Regions from separate parts of the Bacillus sp. C-3-6 genome, predicted to be linked through region 2. Evidence: riboswitches for the same ligand, from Rfam matches in the RefSeq annotation. Region 2 holds a riboswitch; the other holds the start of a gene.
What was found. A riboswitch is a leader RNA that binds a small molecule or an ion and turns the genes downstream of it on or off. The one in region 2 is predicted to bind cyclic di-AMP.
Positions count from the first base shown of each region.

Region 1: another riboswitch for cyclic di-AMP. It lies ahead of ACW0JX_RS03985 (SipW-dependent-type signal peptide-containing protein); the one in region 2 lies ahead of ACW0JX_RS09230 (APC family permease).

Region 1 is NZ_CM137247.1:775,000-784,955, reverse strand. Features, by position in the region: gene kdpB (potassium-transporting ATPase subunit KdpB) at 1-879, opposite strand, end outside; gene kdpA (potassium-transporting ATPase subunit KdpA) at 893-2,560, opposite strand; gene kdpF (K(+)-transporting ATPase subunit F) at 2,580-2,657, opposite strand; gene ACW0JX_RS03985 (SipW-dependent-type signal peptide-containing protein) at 2,657-2,761, opposite strand; cyclic di-AMP (ydaO/yuaA leader) riboswitch at 2,858-3,003, opposite strand; gene ACW0JX_RS03980 (hypothetical protein) at 3,138-3,260, opposite strand; gene ACW0JX_RS03975 (hypothetical protein) at 3,264-3,497, opposite strand; gene ACW0JX_RS03970 (hypothetical protein) at 3,511-3,897, opposite strand; cyclic di-AMP (ydaO/yuaA leader) riboswitch at 3,991-4,138, opposite strand; gene thiD (bifunctional hydroxymethylpyrimidine kinase/phosphomethylpyrimidine kinase) at 4,224-5,036, opposite strand; gene thiF (thiazole biosynthesis adenylyltransferase ThiF) at 5,052-6,071, opposite strand; gene thiG (thiazole synthase) at 6,064-6,834, opposite strand; gene thiS (sulfur carrier protein ThiS) at 6,837-7,040, opposite strand; gene thiO (glycine oxidase ThiO) at 7,056-8,165, opposite strand; gene tenI (thiazole tautomerase TenI) at 8,158-8,778, opposite strand; gene ACW0JX_RS03935 (ABC transporter substrate-binding protein) at 8,789-9,790, opposite strand; gene ACW0JX_RS03930 (ABC transporter permease) at 9,787-9,956, opposite strand, start outside.
Region 2 is NZ_CM137247.1:1,774,860-1,784,815, forward strand. Features, by position in the region: gene ACW0JX_RS09195 (peptide ABC transporter substrate-binding protein) at 1-825, shown strand, start outside; gene ACW0JX_RS09200 (GNAT family N-acetyltransferase) at 877-1,407, opposite strand; gene ACW0JX_RS09205 (Nramp family divalent metal transporter) at 1,609-2,904, opposite strand; gene trhO (oxygen-dependent tRNA uridine(34) hydroxylase TrhO) at 3,383-4,342, shown strand; gene ACW0JX_RS09215 (hypothetical protein) at 4,553-6,028, opposite strand; gene panE (2-dehydropantoate 2-reductase) at 6,204-7,148, shown strand; gene ACW0JX_RS09225 (hypothetical protein) at 7,213-7,341, opposite strand; cyclic di-AMP (ydaO/yuaA leader) riboswitch at 7,481-7,627, shown strand; gene ACW0JX_RS09230 (APC family permease) at 7,772-9,598, shown strand.

The DNA.
Region 1 (9,956 bases), 1.0 Mb from region 2:
AGCAATACCAATCGCTGATAGCAAACCACCAATTGTCGTTGGAATTAAACATACTAACAATGCTACGAGTACAGCTGTATCAATTTGAAAACCTAAATAATTTGTAAAAATCGGCAACGTCACAACGACGATCAAGAAAATAAGAGTTAAGCTCGTTAATACTGTATTTAAAGCAATCTCATTCGGCGTTTTTTGACGAGCAGCTCCTTCTACTAAAGAAATCATTTTGTCGATAAATGATTCACCAGGATTACTCGTAATGACAATTGTAATTTCATCACTTACGACCATCGTTCCACCTGTTACGGAACAAAAATCACCGCCTGCTTCTTTTATAACAGGAGCTGATTCCCCTGTAATTGCAGATTCATCTACAGATGCTAATCCTTTGATTACTTCGCCATCATTCGGAATCATTTCTCCTTGTTTTACGATAACAACGTCACCTTTTCTAAGATCAGTTGCTGAAACTTGGACAATGTCTCCATTTTCTTTTACAACATTTGCAAACACATCTTTCTTCGACTGCTTTAAAGAATCGGCTTGTGCTTTACCACGGCCTTCTGCTAATGCTTCTGCAAAATTCGCAAATAAAACTGTAAATAATAGAATGAGAGAAACTGTTATATTAAACCATCCTGGTATACTACTAGAACTGCTTGGAAGAAAAGATAAAATGAACGTAATGATAAATCCAATTTCCACAACGAACATAATCGGATTCTTTATCATGACTTTCGGATTCAATTTCGCAACGGATTGTTTCATCGCATGTGTTACGATATCACGATCCATCGTTTTCGCTTGTCTAACTTCATCTTCTACAGCATGTATTTGTGACTTATTTAATTGTTTTTCTTTTACTACTACCGGTCTCATCATTTACCCTCCATTACTTCAATGTAAGAAATTCTGCAATTGGTCCGAGTACTAACATCGGGAAAAATGTTAATGCACCGACAATTACAATCGTTCCGATGAAGATGCCACCAAATAAACTATTATCTGTACGGAACGTTCCAACTGTTTCTGGCACTACCGTTTTTTCTTTCAACGAAGCTGCCACAGCTAGCATCGTAATTAAACTGAAGTAGCGTCCTAAAAACATAACTAAACCAGTCGTAATATTCCAAAACGGTGTATTATCTCCTAATCCTTCAAATCCAGATCCGTTATTCGCAGCTGACGATGTATATTCATATACAACTTGTGTTAAACCGTGGAAACCGGAATGAGAAATAGCATCCGTTCCTAAATTTGTTGAAAGAGCTAATGCCGAAAATCCTAAAATGAGCAATGGATGAAATAAAATCGTGACTGCGATTAATTTCATTTCCTTACCTTCAATCTTTTTACCTAAAAACTCTGGTGTCCGTCCAACCATTAACCCAGATATAAACACCGCGATAATTGCATACATAATAATGTTTACAAAGCCTGCTCCAACTCCGCCATACACTGTATTTAACATCATATTTACGAGGGGAACTAGACCACCAATTGGTGTTAACGTATCATGCATCGTATTAACAGCGCCTGTTTCAGCAGCTGTCGTTACTGTTGCGTATAGTGAAGAAAATACTGTTCCAAATCGTACTTCTTTCCCTTCTGTACTTCCTTGTACATGTTCGATACCCATTCCATTTAATGCCGGGTTCCCGTTTAGTTCAGATGTCGTAATCGTTATAAACCCTAGTAAAAATACCATAAATAGTGACACGAAAAGGATGCGGCCTTGTTTTTTATTTCCGACCATTCGTCCGTACGTAAATGGAAGTGCTGTTGGTAATAACATCATAAGCATCATTTGCAAAATATTACTCATTTGTCCTGGATTTTCGAAAGGATGCGTAGAGTTTGCTCCGAAAAATCCACCGCCGTTATTTCCAAGTTCCTTAATGGAAACGAATGATGCAACAGGTCCGCGTAAAATACTTTGCTTTGCACCTTCAATCGTTTGTGCTGTAACCGCCCCATCTAACGTTTGTGGTACGCCAAGTGCGACAAAAACTAGTGCCGCAATAAATGCGATAGGAAGAAACACTCTCGTTAACGCTCTCGTAAAATCAACGAAAAAGTTACCAAGTTCTTTTCCAGCAAGTCCTCTTATAAAAGCCATAACGAGCGCTAATGTCGTTGCTGGTGCCGCAAACATTAAAAATGTAATTCCGATTAATTGTGATAAATAAGATAAACCATTTTCACCGCTATAATGCTGTAAGTTTGTATCAGCCATAAAACTAATTGCTGTATTAAAAGCGAGCGTAGGCTCCATCCCTTCAATATGCGCTGGATTTAGTGGCAGCACACCTTGTAATCTGAAAATGAAGTATACGACAACGATCATAAATCCATTTAATAAAACTAATGATAATGCGTACTGTTTCCACGTTTGATTGTATGCTTTTACACCCGTAATTTTAAAAATAAGTTTTTCAAAAGGCCCGAATACTTTATCTAACGTTTTGCTACCTTGAAAAGCTTTTTCTAAATAAATCCCCGTTGGCTTTGCTACTAAAATAAACAAGAGCATTGTAATAATGACTGCAACCCAAATCATAATGAATAATTCCCCCTAATTAAAACTTCTCTGGATTTAATAATGCATACACTAAATACACTGTAATTGCTGCGACAATAACCGATAAGACAATCATCATGATTGCTTTCCTTCTTTCACAACTTTATCTGACCAACTTGCAAGACTTGCCATCGATGCAACTAATAAAATAAAAATCCCGACCATTACAACATCTAACATAACGATCCCTCTCTTTTTGTTAAAATTTACCATTTAAATATTAAAAAAGAACACTGAGCTCTACTCAGTGTTCAAAAAATGAACAACAAAAAGTAAACCTCCTCTCTAAACGCTTACGAGGTTAGCTGTCGGATTCGGGCCTAAAGAGTAGCCCTACTTTCAAAACTGAAAGATTCACCCCAAGTGACGATGCACAAAATTGGTTCCCCCGCTCCATTTCTGGAACTCAGCGATTTTAGGTTTTTTTGGAAATTTTATGAATGATTTATGAGAGTAAATATACTCCTCTATATTTCACTTGTAAAGGGCGAAATTGCTGAAAATAATAATATTTACATTCATTTAAACGCTTACATTGAAGATTATTACTATTATTTCATCTATTTTCTTTATTTCTCTTTTCTTTTCTTAAAAATGACCTTTTAAATATGAAATAAAAAGAGCGAATGACATGAAGTGCATAGCTTGTTGCACTCAGCATTCGCTCTTTTTTATTCAACCTTTATTCTCCTCGTAAAAATGCACGTAAATTTCTCCCACGAATATAAACTTGTGTCAATTCTGCATGTAGCTGCTCATACTCAGTAATATCCATCTCTAAATACAAAGCATCTTTTGATGGTAATATAATATATGGCCCTGGAAAAAGGGGATCAATCTGGACCAATTCTTGAACTCGCTCTACCGATACTGCCCAACGATTTGCTATATCTCCAAGTAATAGTACCTTCATCATTTCTTCCCCCGCCCTATTCAAAAAATAAAAAAGAAATATTATCACAATTTGTAAACACGACAAACTTAGCTCCAATTGTTTCATAGAGCCTCGCTGGATATCGTTTATTCCTTGTAACAACAGTAATAGGTGCTTGAAAAGAAAAACGAATGTGTTCTGTGAAGAAACTAACGATTGGAAGCTCATCCCCTAGTAAAATGACCTTCTTAATACACTCACAAATACTAGTAAAATCCTGCTCCTTACTACAACTATAAGTCCAATCAAACCCACAATTCCTAACTTCAGCCGCTACCTCTTCATTTGCTGTAAAAATAACTAACTCATGTTGAAATGCAACTAGATCTCTTAAACTATTTACCTTACTTTCTTCTCCAACACAAATAAGTGTTAGTTCCATGTACCTCATCCTCCTTAGTATAAAAGAAATCAAACATAGATTGATATTCCCCTATACTAATCAGATCGATGAAGTGATGTATCCATCATGGCACCGTCCTCTCTCAAGACGCTTACGAAGTTAGCTGTCGGATTCGGGCTTTGAGAGTAGCCCTACTTTCAAATTTGAAAGATTCACCCCTAGTGACACTGCACAAATTGGTTCCTCCGCTCCATATAATTGGACTCAGCGTTTACAAAAAAATATATTCTGGCTGATATATTACTCCTGTATTTTGAAAAAGTAAACAGAAAAAAAGCCAGTTATAAAACTGGCTTTTCACTTATCTATACACGCGTTCTATTCACTTTATACGCAAAATGATTCGTCGGTCCATGACCACTACCAATATTCAATGGCTCTTCAATTGCTATACTAATAAATCGTTTTGCTTCTTGAACAGCATCTTCAATTGAGTATCCTTTCGCAAGTCCTGCTGTAACCGCTGAAGCAAATGTGCACCCACTTCCGTGCGTTTGCTTTGAAGGAATTCGCTCGCTTCTAAACTCAATAAATTCTTCTCCATCAAAGAGGAAATCAATTACTTCATTACCTTGATATTCTGCATGTCCGCCCTTCATAAGCACATATTTAGCACCTAATTCGTGCAATACTTTTGCAGCTTCCTTACTATCTTCAACATTATGAATCTCCATCCCAGTTAACACTTCTGCTTCTGGAACATTCGGTGTTATAACGGTTGCTACTGGTAATAAATATTCTTTTAATGCATGAACTGCTTCTTGCTGTAATAATGATGCACCGCCTTTTGCGATCATAACGGGATCTAGCACAATATTATTCCAGCCAAATTTTTTAATTTGTTCTGCAACAATTTGAATTATTTCACTACTAAATAACATTCCTAGTTTCACTGCATCTGGTGTTAAATCCGTACCAATTGAATTCAGCTGTTCTGTAATACCTTCTAACGGAACAGGATATACCCCTTGAACGCCAAGCGTGTTTTGAGCAGTAATTGCCGTAATAGCCGTCATTCCGTATACACCAAGCTCTTGGAATGTTTTTAAATCTGCCTGAATTCCAGCACCGCCGCCGCTATCAGACCCTGCAATTGTTAAAGCTTTATTCACTTTCATCCCACTCATCCTTTTCTATCCAAAATAGCGATGATAAATCGTTTTTGCTTCGCTTATATCTTTCGTTCCATGTACGAGCACACGGCCATCTTTAAAGGCGACTAACCTCTTGTCTTCAACAGAAAATGATAGTAAATATGGATTTACATTTAAATCATTCACGCGACCTTCCAGCAACTCTTTATATTGTTCAAAATTCATTTCCTCTTTATGAGGTGGTCTAATTTGAACTGTATTTCGCCCGCATAAAACTGCTGTTTTTGATGTGTTCTCTTTATTTAAATACGGATATAATGCATTCTCTCCGCATGAAGAACAATTATGCTGGCGAAGCTTTTGCACATTCATACATGAATACTCATTCTTCCACATATCAAACGATACAAGCCCATCTCGAAGTGATTCGTAATCTTCTACTAACAGTTTAAGAGCTTCTGTTACTTGATGAGAAACGACAAGAGATACAGCAGGTGATATAATACCCGCTGTATCACATGTTGCCCCGCCAAGCGGAATCGACTGCAATAAACATGATAAACATGGTGTTTTACTAGGAATGATTGTGTAAGAAAGACCGTAACTACCTACACATGCACCGTAAATCCATGGAATAGAATATTTTTGTGCTATATCATTCACAATAAAGCGTATTTCGAAATTATCAGTCGCATCAATAATTACATCAACGTTTGTAACAAGTTCTTCTAGCTCTTCAGCTGTTACATCTTGAACGAGAGCTTTTATTGTTACATCGCTATTAATCTCTTCTAAACGTTTTTTAGCCGCTATAGCTTTTGGGAGATTATTCTTTACGTCGCTCTCTGCATACAATTGTTGTCTTTGCAGATTACTCCAATCTACATAATCACGGTCAACAATTGTTATCTTGCCAACACCCGCTCTTACAAACATCTCTGCATTTGCACTACCTAATGCACCTGCACCGATAATAAGTACATGCTTTTCTCTTATCTTTTGCTGCCCTTCTGCTCCAATTGGAGAAAATAGTTCTTGGCGAGAATATCGATTATTCAACTACGCTCATTCCTTCTAAAGGACTACTTGCAGTTGCACAGCGCTTACGTGCAATACGACCTGCTTCAAATCCTAAACGTCCTGCTTCAATACTTAGTTTCATTGCCTGTGCCATTTTAATAGGATCTTTTGCTCCTGATACAGCTGTATTTAATAACACGCCATCTGCTCCTAATTCCATTGCAAATGCCGCATCAGCTGGGCTACCAATACCGGCATCAACGATAACTGGTACTGCCGCTTGTTCAATAATGAAGCTCAAATTTAATGGATTTACAATACCAAGTCCTGATCCGATTGGAGATGCTCCTGGCATAATCGCATGCACGCCAAGCTCTTGTAATTTACGTGCTAATACAACATCATCAGATGTATACGGAAGTACGATAAATCCTTCTTTCAGTAACATTTCAGATGCCTTTAACGTTTCTACCGGATCCGGTAATAACGTTCTATCATCACCAATAACTTCTACCTTTATCATGTCACAAAGCCCAGAAGCTTTTGCTAATTTTGCAATACGAACAGCCTCTTCAGCGTTTTTTGCCCCTGCTGTATTTGGTAATAACGTATATTTTTTCACATCAAGTTTCTCTAATAAATTAGGTTGCTTTGCATCAAAGATATCCATACGACGTACTGCAAACGTTAAAATTTCAGCTTCAGAAACGTCAATTGCCTTTTGCTGTACGTCAAAATCAGGGAATTTACCTGTTCCTAATAACAGTCTAGAATGAAATGAAAATGGTCCAATGTTTAACATAATCAACCGCCTCCTACGAAAGTTACAATCTCAATTTGGTCTCCATCAAAAACAGATGTATCTGTATGATCATCTTTTTGTAAAATATCTTTATTACGCTCTACTACAACAATTCTGTTATCTAGTTCTAAATGTGTAAGTAGCTCAGCTACTGTTTTTACACTCGCTGGCACTTCAATTTGGTTACCATTAATTTTTAAATTCAAACTTCCATCCCCTTTCTAAACTCTTCTAGAAAGCAATGAATCTAGCAAATAATTCTCTTGCTTTCCTTCTATTAAATCAGCCATATATTGGCCAGAAATAGGACTTAATAAAATACCGTTTCGATAATGGCCCGTGCAAGCATATAAACCTTTTATTTCTTCATGCTCTCCCATATAAGGAGCTTCATGGTTCGATTGTGGTCTTAATCCTGCCCACGTGCTTTCCCATTCTGCTTCTTTTAAAGCTGGCAATATTGTATAAGCACGCTCTAATATAGAAGTTATACTTTCTAGCTGCACAGTTTTATTGAACGTATGGTGCTTCATTGTTGCCCCAATTACGTAACGTCCACCGCGCTTTGGAGTAATGTAAAATCTTTCTTGAAAAATAGGTGCTTTTAAAAGTTGTTTTCTACTTCTTACCGCAACCACTTCTCCTTTAACTGGATATGTCCCCCAATCGTGGTGAAAATAACTGAGTAACTTCGTGCTCCATGAACCTCCTGCAATAACGACTTTCTCACATGTGACAATACCTTCACTTGTAATAACTCCAGTCACTTTATTATTTTCAATACGAATATCAAACACTTCTGTCTGTTCATATATATCAGCACCTGACATTGCCGCAGAATGTGCGAATGCTTTCGTAAGCTCTGGTGCAATAACATGACCGTCTTTCGGATAATATACTGCTCCTATAATAGATTCGGATAGATACGGCTCTTTTTCCCGCACATGGTCTCCCGTTAGAAAATAGGAATCTTCACCTGTTTTTTGCTGCCAATCCATAATTTGAAGAATTCTTTCCTTCTCATCTTCATTTTGAGCAATACGATAAATTCCTTTTTCTTCATATCCAATATCAATACCCGTCTTTTCACGTAAAACTGCTGCAAGTTGTGGAAATATAGCTCGGCTTTCTCTAGCAAGTTCAAATAGCGGATCATACGCATCCCATTCTGCCTGAACACCAAGTAGACCAGCAGCTGCTTTTGAAGCTTCCGATGCAATTCTTTGCTTCTCTACAATCGCTACTTTATGTCCTCTTTCTGCTAGAAAATGTGCAACTGAACTACCAATTACACCACCACCAATAATCGCTACATCATACTTCTCACACATATTTTTCCGCCCACTTTCTTATTGATTCCTTATAAGATTTCGCTTTGCTATACGGGTCACTACTACTTACAATTCCGGACATAACTGCTATACCGCTTACACCGTTAGTAAGGACATCCACTGCGTTTTCTGGAGTAATTCCTCCAATTGCTGTAATCGGTATAGATAAACACCTTGCAATGTCAGAAATTTCTTCAAGCCCTCTCGCTGGCACACCTTTTTTACAATCTGTCGGAAATACATGACCATAAACGAGTGAATCCGCTCCATTTTTAAATGCTACTATCGCTTCATCTAGCGAATGCACAGAATAACCGACATGCAAATACGAAAACTTTTCTTTCACTGACTTTACATCTGTGCTTCGATACCCTAGTTGAACACGAGGAATATTTAATAAAATTGCAATATCAATTCGATCATTTATGACAATTTTAGAAGCCGGAAAGCCTTCCATTAAAAGACTTTCCACACCTTCATATAACTCCTTCGTACTCTTCTCACGCTCACGAATATGCAAATAATCAATCTCACTCTCAATTTGCATCGCTACATTCACTAACTCTTCGAATGGCATATGGCCATTTGAGATTACGTGGAGCTCATTTTTCATATTCATTCGCCTACTTTAAAATATTTTCGAATAGTTCATCGGCTGGAACGGTTTCTTTCGTCATTCCTTTGTCCTTCAGCCATTTATTTTGTTTCTCCCAAGATTCTTTTGAATCTGATAAAAATGGCTCATCTTTCGTTTCCATCTTCTCTAATAAAATTTTCATACTTTCCTTTTCAACTTCTGGCACAAGTGGGAAGTTTTCTTTTTCTTGATGATTTAATAAAATATTCAATGCTTCATCTGGGTTTTTCTTCATGAAATCATAGCCTTTTTTCGTACCACGTAAGAAAGCTTGCAACGCTTCTTTATCTTTTTTCAACGTTTTATCACCTGTTACAAACACAAGTTCATGATAGTTCGGTACTCCGTAATCAGCTGGATTAAAGTAAGCTGGTTCATGGCCTTCATGACGCATAACCGGTACTTCATGATTAATGTATGCCCCTGTTACCGCATCCACTTTTTTCGTAATTAAGGCTGGTACTAAATCAAATCCAACATCAACTACTTTCACTGTATCAGGATTACCACCAGCTTCTTTTACCATCGTTTTTAAATACATCTCACTTAAAGGTGTTCCAGAATATCCTACTGTTTTTCCTTCTAAATCTTTCGGTGATTGAATACCCGCTGATTTCAGCGATACGACATGATTTAATGGTGAACGTACGACAGCCCCAATTGATTTCACTGGAATTTGCTCATTTGCTCTTGCCATAACAACATCTGGCTGATAATACAAGCCAACTGTCACCTTCCCTGCTGCTGCCAATGTTAATGGATCAGTCGGATTAGAAGGGAATTTAATATTTACCTTTACACCTTCTTCTTTAAAGTATCCTTTTTCAATTGCTGCATAAATAAAGCTATGTACCGCATTTGGATACCAATCTAACATGACTGTTATTTCTTTCTCTTTTTTACTTTTTTCTGATGCTGAATTACTTGAACATCCTGTAATCATTGCAATTAATAATGTAAACACAAAGATGCGCTTTAAAAATTTCATGAATGCTTCCTCCAACTAATGAATTTCTTTTCTAATATGGAAATAAGTACGACGAAGAAAATAGCTAATAATGATAACAATACAATGGGTGCAAATACGCCAGCTCCATCTAACTGCGTCATCATTCTCTTACTGAAATATCCAAGTCCAGCTTGTGCACCGAGCC
Region 2 (9,956 bases):
ATTAATTCGCAAGTTGTAGACAAGTATAAAGGGAATAAGGAATTACATATGTCGAGTGATCCTGGAATTGCTATGCTTCGTTTTAATGAAAAAAATAACGCGTTAGCAAATAAAAAGGTGCGTCAATCTATTTCATTAGCGTTAAATAAAGATGATTTCGTTGCTCACTTTATTAATAACGGAGCAAAACCTGCAAGTGGACTTGTACCAGTTGGTCATGTAAATGAAGTGACTGGTAAAGATTTTAGAAAAGAAAATGGAGATATTTCCTCATATGATTTGCAAAATGCGAAAAAAATTTGGGAAGAAGCGAAAAAAGAGCTTGGGGTAGAACAAGTAAACCTAGAGTTCTTAACGTTCGAACAAGATAACGCAATACGTATGGCAGAATATATAAAAGGTGATTTAGAGAAGAATTTGCAAGGGTTAACGATACAAATTAAACAACAGCCATTTAAGCAAAAATTACAGTTAGAACAAATAGGTGATTACGATATAACTATGGCAAATTGGGGACCTGACTATAAAGACCCAATTAGTTATTTAGAGTTATTTACGACAGGGAATCCGAATAATAAAATGAATTATTCTAATGTTCGTTACGATGAATTAATAAAGAAAGCGAAAACGGATTTTGTACTAGATACGGAAAAACGATGGGAAGCGTTGCGAGAAGCTGAGCAGGTATTATTAGAAGATGCAGCTGTGGCACCGCTTTATCATATTGGCTCAGCGTATGTACAAAAGGATTATGTAAAAGGGATTGAAAAACATCAATTTGGTGGTATTTATACTTATAAGAATGCTTATATTGCTAATGAATAAATACAAAAAACCTTACTTTTTAAAAGTAAGGTTTTTTACACATAAATTCTATTAAACTGATTTTAATAAAGCGTAAAAATTCGTATCATATGGGATATCATCTTGATACATATAATTTTTTAGAACACCTTCTTTTTCAAAGCCTAATTTTAATAGTACTTTATTGGAAGCTTCATTTTCAAGAAATACAATTGCCCCGATCCGCTTTAAATGAATCGTATGGAAACCGTATGATATAACCTCAGAAACAGCTTCAGTCGCATATCCTTTTCCCCAGTGTTCAGGCAAAAAGGCATAACTTATATTGGCTCGTTTATGCTCAGAAGACCAATCGTGAAAACCAATGGTACCGATGAGTTCTTTCTTGTCTTTTAATTCGATTCCCCATTTTATACCGCTTCTTGCATTGTAGCTCAACTTAAAGTTATGAATGATTTGTTTCACTTGATCAACATCTTGTAACGGTTTTTGGCCATAATAGCGCAGTACATTAGTATTAGAAAAGCATTGTAGTATACGTGGTGCATCTTTTTCGGTAAGTTCTCTTAAAATGAGTCTTTCAGTTTTTAATAAAGGAAACATATTTTCGCTCCTTTTCACATGAAAATAGAATGTATTTGTTATTATATAATTTAATCTGAAAATAAAGATTATTCAAGGCGTAAGGGAATTATTGTCTGGAAATAGATTATATAATTTATCTTAAAAAGAGTTTATAGGATTAATACAAATAATGAATTGAAAAAGGGTATTCCAAATAAAAATTGGAATACCCTTTTTTCATTACCCTACAAATGTTTGATACAGTAAGAAGATATTTAAAACGATAACGAGAGCAGCAATTATCCATGCGATAAATGTTGTTATACGGTGGTTAACGAGTGCACCCATAATCTTTTTATTACTTGTAAACATAATAAGTGGTACAAGTGCAAATGCAATACCGAATGATAAGACGACTTGGCTCATGACTAGAGCGTATGTTGGATTTACACCTAAAGCGATAATTACTAGTGGTGGAATCATTGTAATAAATCGGCGTAAATATAACGGAATATGCATGCGAATGAAACCTTGCATAATAATATCACCCGACATTGTACCGACAGAAGAGCTAGATAGTCCTGCTGATAAAAGTCCAATCCCAAATAATGCAGCCGATACAGGACCTACTAAATTGGTAAATTGAGTGTAAGCAACATCTAAATCTTCAACGTGCAAGCCATTTTTAAAAAATAGTGCAGCTGCTACAATTAACATACTTGCATTAATTGCTCCAGCAATAACCATTGCAATAATAATATCGATAAATTCGAAACGAAAAATCTTTTTCTTTTGTTCGTCAGTTGTTCCGACCACACGGCGTTGTGTTAATGCAGAATGCAAGTATATTGCATGCGGCATAACTGTCGCACCTAAAATCCCTGCTGCAAGTAATATACTGTCTACACCTTGGAATTTTGGAATAAATAGTCCTGAAAGAAGGGGACTTAATTCTGGTTTTGCATAAAAAACTTGAATCCCAAAAGCAATTACTACAATGAAAATCATTCCTGTAATAATAGCTTCTAGTGGACGAAATCCTCTACGTTGAAATTCAAGGATAATAAATGATCCGGCTGCTGTAATTAAAGCGGCAGGTAGCATGGGGATTCCAAATAGTAAGTAAAGCCCCAATGCAGCTCCAATAAATTCCGCTAAATCTGTAGCCATAATAACTAGTTCACCTTGTATCCATAAGCCGATAGACACAGGCTTTGGAAAGTTTTCACGAGCTATTTCGGGTAAATTGTTTCCTGTAGCAATTCCTAATTTAGCTGATAAAGTTTGGATTAATACAGCCATTAAGTTAGAAGCGAGTATAACCCATAATAGTAAATATCCATATTGTGAACCAGCTGCGATATTTGTAGCAAAGTTGCCAGGATCAATATAAGCAACGGACGCGATAAAAGCGGGTCCTAAAAATGGTAACAGTCTTTTCCAGCCTTTTGTTTCTCCACTTAAAGCTAAGTGAGCTGATTGTACAGTTGTACTTTCAGAAGGGAGATGTTTATCTTTTGTTATATCTTTATTCATAGTAGTTTTCCCCTTTAAAATGTTAACTTGATGAAATTATTGTATTTATTCTTACTCATTATTTCAATACATTTAAATATGTTATGTGATAATTTCATTTGAACACGAAAGTTTCCTTAATGCAAATTATATGCCTTTATGCAATGGATGGTGTGATAATGTAAAATGAATTGGGAGTTTATGGTGTGGTGACATGGGGAAACATAGTGAATTAAAGGGCTGTTTTTGAAATTTATGTGAACATAAAGCTGATAATACAGCATATTAATTGATGGAATTGCAATTGTATGATATATAATATATTGGGATTACAACATAACCATAGTGTTATGATGTGTAATCTTGTTTTTTATTTTTGTTAACTGATAGAAAATAGTATAAAGAAAAGAAAATGGGATTCATTTTCTTATTATATATGTTTTGATATGAACGTTAACTTATACATGATTTTAAAAATTAGATAGGTGGTAGAAATACATTGGCAACTACAAAACCATACAGAGTATTACTATATTACATGTACACAACAATTGAAAACCCAGAAGAATTTGCTGCAGAGCATTTAGAATTTTGTAATGCACTTGAATTAAAAGGAAGAATTCTTGTAGCAAAAGAAGGTATTAACGGAACTTGTTCTGGAACTGTAGAGCAAACAGAGAAATACATGGAAGCAATGAATAATGATCCACGTTTTGATGGTATCGTATTTAAAATAGATGAAGAAGAAGGGCATGCATTCAAGAAAATGCACGTACGTCCTCGTCCAGAATTAGTTACACTTCGTCTAGAAGATGACATTAACCCACATGAAATAACTGGGAAGTATTTAGAGCCAAAAGATTTTTATGAGGCAATGAAACAAGAAGATACAGTTATCATTGATGCACGAAATGATTATGAGTTTGATTTAGGACACTTCAAAGGTGCGATTAAACCTGATATCGAATCATTCCGTGAATTACCAGATTGGATTAGAGAAAACAAAGAAACACTTGAAGGTAAAAAGATTTTAACTTACTGTACAGGTGGAATTCGTTGTGAGAAATTCTCTGGTTGGTTAGTTCGTGAAGGTTTTGAAGATGTAAGTCAGCTTCACGGCGGAATTGTAACGTACGGAAAAGATCCAGAAGTACAAGGTGAGCTTTGGGATGGACAATGTTACGTGTTTGATGAGCGTATCGCTGTTCCAGTAAACCAAAAAGAACATGTTATCGTTGGTAAAGATCACTTTACAGGTGAACCATGTGAGCGCTATGTAAACTGTTCAAATCCAGAATGTAATAAGAAAATTTTATGTTCTGAAGAAAACGAAGCGAAATATTTACGTGCATGTTCTCATGAATGTCGTGTAAGTCCACGTAACCGCTACGTAATACAACATGAATTAACGGAAGAGCAAGTAGCTGCTGCATTAGAGAAAATCGAAGCAGGGAAGTAAGCTGAATTCGTATAATAAAAAGGGTACTCCAAGTTTTATTTTGGAGCACCCTTTTTTCATTATACAGTCCTGTCATTTGTCGTTTTTTGTCGGTAAGTCGATATATTTAAAAAATCGCTGATATATTTCGAGTTGCGCTGATATAATCGGAAAATCGCTGATAAAAATTTCACTTACTGCAGCACACCAAGAATTTGAAAATCACCTTCTTTAGTTTTTATCCTCTTTCTCTTTAACGGCAGAAAGTACCGTTTGTTTTACCCAAGCTTTTCTTTGTTTATGCTGTAGACCCCATTGATATAAACTTTGGGCTCCTAAAATAAGTGAAATGACAATGCCGCTAATCGCAATTAATAGAGCGAAAAATTCAAGAGGGGACGATATTTTGTTTGAATCGGTGTTTCTTAAAAGGTCAATCATAGTAAACCCTAACATTTGGCCCACTACAGAGTAGAGCGTTAAAATTAATAATAAAAGGCTATCTTTTTTAGAGGCGACATTTTCTTGATATTTAAACAAACTATCAAGATTTTGTTTCGCGTTTGAGTATAGAACCTCAATATTAAAAAGTTTTCTTAAGCGGAAGAAAATATCTTCACTTTGTGATTGGGATACTAATTCTAAAGAAAAATAATTAGCAGTGAACGAATTGATCGAATAAATTAATTTCTCTATTTCATTAGTATCTTGTTCAATGTTTAGCTCAGCATAGGCGTTTGCCATTTTTAATAAAACAATTTTATGGAATAGGTTTAATAATAAAGCGTAATAAAATTCTCCGTACATTTGACTAGCAAGTTTAGAGATTTCGCGTTCGCCTTCATTTGTTACACATGTAAAAATATGTTCTTCCATAATGAAATAACGATTTGGAGCCCATCTCTGGTAAGCGTGTTTTTTTAAATAGTCATGAATGTAAGGAATGTTATTTGCACTTACATATGGTTTACCATCACTTGTTAATCCGGAAAGACTGGAAGTACGATAAACATCCACTTCATTAAGTTCCATACCTTCTTTTAGTGACAATAAAGTTTGAACGTACATTCTTTGGTCTTCAAAGAAAGGGAAGGTTTGAAAGTATGAACTTCTTAATCTCTTCTTTTCAAAGAAATCAGTTACGCCATGAAATAAATAACCAAAAATGAATTTTTCAACTTGGGAATACTTTTTTCCGTTACATTCAATACAAATAGACTCATTTGTATCAGTTTTAGTTTCAAGTACACGGAAGCGAGCAGCGAATTCGATTGCTTCAGATAAAGTCATGTTTGGAGCAGTGTTTACTTCTCTTCGAATTGTTAAGAAGCCAAGTTCATAAGGACAAAGTGTTACATCAATAGAGTGTATCTTGAATGGGATTGAAATAAGGTTTGTAGTTAAATGTCCAGTTAAGTTAAGGTCCTTTGAATAACGTTGCAAGCCCTTTTGATGCTCTGAATGAGGAAAGAGAATTTTATTTGTAAATGAAAGATAGTATGCTTCCATATTTTGATGTGAAACTTTAAACTCCCCATAATATGTATTTTCATCATCGAGATGATCGAGCCGAAAAGGAAGAAAATCGTTTTTTTGTAAGAAAGGGAACATATTTTGTTCATATCCAGCTTTAAACGAAAACGGGAATATAAATTGGAATATAGCTGTTGCTACACCTTTTTCCTCAATTGATTGTATTGCCTCCATCTACATTGTGTCCTTTCCATATATGCTATAGAAACAACATGCCCAAATTTATTTGAAAATAACCACTCTTTTATACTCAATTGAGAGTGAAAATTCAGCTTATTTAGTAGAGGACATGTATAATGTTATGTATACTAAAAGTTATAAAATTGTATTTTGAAAAGGGGCATGCTGTATGAGGATTTTAGTATTAGGCGCTGGTGGAGTCGGAGGATTTTTTGGTGGCAGATTAGTCGAGAAGGGAGAAGATGTCACGTTTCTTGTTCGTAGTAAACGGAAAAAACAATTAGAGGAAAGAGGACTTGTAATCCGAAGTGTTAACGGGGATTTTTCCTTCCAACCGAAATTAATAACGAAAGAAGAGAGAACTTCTCAATTTGATGTTATTTTATTTTCAACAAAAGCGTATCACTTAAACGAGGCTATTCAAGATTTGAAGCCGTTTGTTGACGATAATACTGTAATCATTCCATTGTTAAATGGTATCGCTCATTTATCACTACTACAAAAAGAATTCGGCGAAGAAAAAGTAATTGGCGGTTTATGCTTTATCGAGACGACGTTAAACGATCAAGGAGAAATTGTACAAACTAGCGCTGCCAACAGACTTGTGTTTGGAGAAATTAAGTCTCAAAATTCAGAGAGAGTAAAGCATATTTCTAAAGCATTTTCAGGTACGAAGTCTAGTTTTGTTTTAAGTGAAAATATTACGCAAGATATGTGGCATAAATATTTATTTATTACTGTAATGTCAGGTGTGACAACGTTAATGCGTGCACCAATTGGACCAATCCGTGAAAGTGAAGGCGGCCGTGATTTTATCCGTAATGTGTTTGAGGAATCTGTACAAATCATGAGAGTATTAGGAGCTCCAGTAAAGGCTAATATTGCCCAGGAACATATGAAAACGATTGATAAAATTTCGTATGATATGAAGTCATCAATGCAACGTGATATGGAAAAGGGTTCGTTTATTGAAGGGAAGCACTTGCAAGGATATTTACTGGATGTAGCAGAGAAATTTTCTATAGCGGCACCATTATTAGAATCTATATATCAAAATTTAAAGGTGTATGAAGAGATGACCTTTAACAAATCTGTAATAGAATTAGATGTATGAAAAAATAAAAAAGATAGCAATATATAAGTGTATTGCTATCTTTTTTATTTTTTTGTATGATAAATTATTTATTTCTTTTCGTTCTATCTGTCAAATTTATTTCCTGTTCACGTTTACCATATAACTGATTAATTTCATTTGCTACTGCATCTAAATATGAATCGGAAAAAATAGGCTTCTTTTCTTTAGACATATGGGTCTCCTTTGCGGATTTTTAATATTCATTATGTATATTTCTCAGCGGATTATGCGCAATCATTTTAATTTTTTTCTTATTAAAAATTTTTGTTTACTTTTTGAAAATAAAGGAGTATTATAATCCACAGTTTCAATTTTCTAAATCGCTGAAACCGCATGGTACGGGGGACCCGTTTTTACGGATTAGTACATAATCCGATGGGGTGAATCCTTGAAAAAGGTAGGGCTACTCATAGGCCCGAATCCGACAGCTAACCTCGTAAGCGTTATATTGAGAAGGAAGGTGGAGCTTGTGCGACAAAAAAAATAATGTCTACAAGTCTATTTCGCTATGGCTTGTAGACATTTTTTGTTTTCTGAAGAAATCGTTTACTGGCTGTAACAAGCAGAAAAGTTCGTACAAAATTATTGGAGAGTGGACAGCATTGGTTTCATCTATTAAAAGATTTTTAATTGGAAGACCGTTAAAATCAACAGAGCTTGGAGAACAAAAGCTTAATAAAACGAAAGCTTTAGCTATTTTATCTTCTGATGCATTGTCATCAGTTGCTTACGGTCCAGAGCAAATTTTAATTGCTTTAGCAGGTGTGGGAGCGATCGCTTATTGGTATTCCATTCCGATCGCTGTTGGGGTATTAGTATTATTGACAGCCCTTATTTTATCTTATCGTCAAATTATTTTTGCTTATCCGCATGGCGGGGGAGCGTATGTTGTATCAAAAGAAAATTTAGGGATGAATCCAGGCTTAATTGCTGGAGGATCTTTATTAGTCGACTATATTTTAACTGTTGCGGTAAGTGTATCTGCAGGTACAGATGCGCTAACATCTGCTTTTCCTAGTTTACATGCACATAATGTAATCATTGCGATTATATTTGTTATATTTATTACGATCTTAAATTTAAGAGGAGTAACGGAATCAGCTTCTGTTTTAGCATATCCTGTTTATTTATTTGTTTTAGCCCTATTTATATTAATTGGTGTAGGCATATATAATATTTTGACTGGTCACGTTTCACCAACTTTACACACGCCGATCGGAACGCCGGTTGCGGGTATTAGTTTGTTTTTACTGTTAAGAGCATTTGCATCAGGTAGTTCTGCTTTAACAGGTGTTGAAGCAATTTCAAATGCAATTCCGAACTTTAAAGATCCTGCGCCAAACAATGCTGCAAAAACATTGCTTGCAATGGGTGCATTACTTGCTGTGTTATTTTCAGGAATTGTATTTTTAGCTTATTATTACGGAGTGACGCCGAGTAAGGAAGTAACAGTTGTTTCTCAAATTGCTGAACAAACATTTGGACGTAATTTCATGTACTATTTCATACAAGGTACAACAGCTTTAATATTAATTCTCGCAGCTAATACAGGCTATTCTGCATTTCCTTTATTAGCGGTTAACCTCGCAAAAGATAAATTCATACCGAGAATGTTTACGATTAGAGGAGACCGTCTAGGTTACTCAAACGGTATTATAATACTTGGAGTTGCTTCGATTATTTTAATTGTAGCTTTCCAAGGACAAACAGAACATTTAATTCCGTTATATGCAGTAGGTGTATTTATTCCATTTACACTTTCTCAAACAGGGATGGTATTAAAGTGGCTTCGTGAAAAACCTGAAGGATGGGCTTTAAAATTAACGGTTAATTTAATTGGTGCAGTTATTAGTTTTATCGTAATGAGCATGTTCTTTTTAACTAAATTTGCACAAGTTTGGTCGATTCTTATTTTCTTACCAGTTATTATCTTCTTATTCCATCGAATTAAGAAGCATTATGATGCAGTGGGTGATCAATTAAGTTTAAAAACTTGCGAGCCTCTTATTCCAATTGAGGGGAATGTAATTGTCGTTCCTGTAGCAGGTATGACGCATGTAGTAGAAAATTCATTGAATTATGCGAAATCTCTTTCTGCAGATCAAGTTATCGCTGTATATGTTGCTTTTGACAGAGAAGAGGAAAAGAAATTTGAAGAGAAATGGAAGGTGTGGCAACCTGAAGTAAGGCTTGTTACATTACATTCTCATTATAGAAGTATTATTCAGCCGTTAACGAAGTTCATTGATACAGTGCAATATAAGGCAAGTGAATCGAATTACCGCGTTACGGTCGTTATACCACAGTTTATTCCGAAAAAAGGTTGGCATAACATTCTTCATAATCAATCCAGTTTACTCATACGTGCGTATTTACTTTATAAAAGAAATGTTGTTATTACGACAGTTCCATATCATTTAAAAAAATAAGAAGATTTTTGAAGGATAGCTTCGTGAAAATGAAGCTATCCTTTTTGTGTATATGCTATGCATAATTGCATATGGGTTTAAAAGTTATATGGATATAATTTTATTAGTTATTTATAAGTAGTGTTTTCTGTTGTGATATATAGATATTTCAATCGATAAAGTGAATCGGATTATATTTTGAAATAAGGACATGAAAGCTTGGAAATAAAGGGAATGAAAATACTTCTTTACGTTATATAAACAGCTGTGTTTAAATGACCTTACAGTACAAAACATATATGAAAACAAAACGAAATTTCATATTTACGCATGTTTTTTAGTTTAAAATGAATAATATTTTTACGTAATATATTCACTA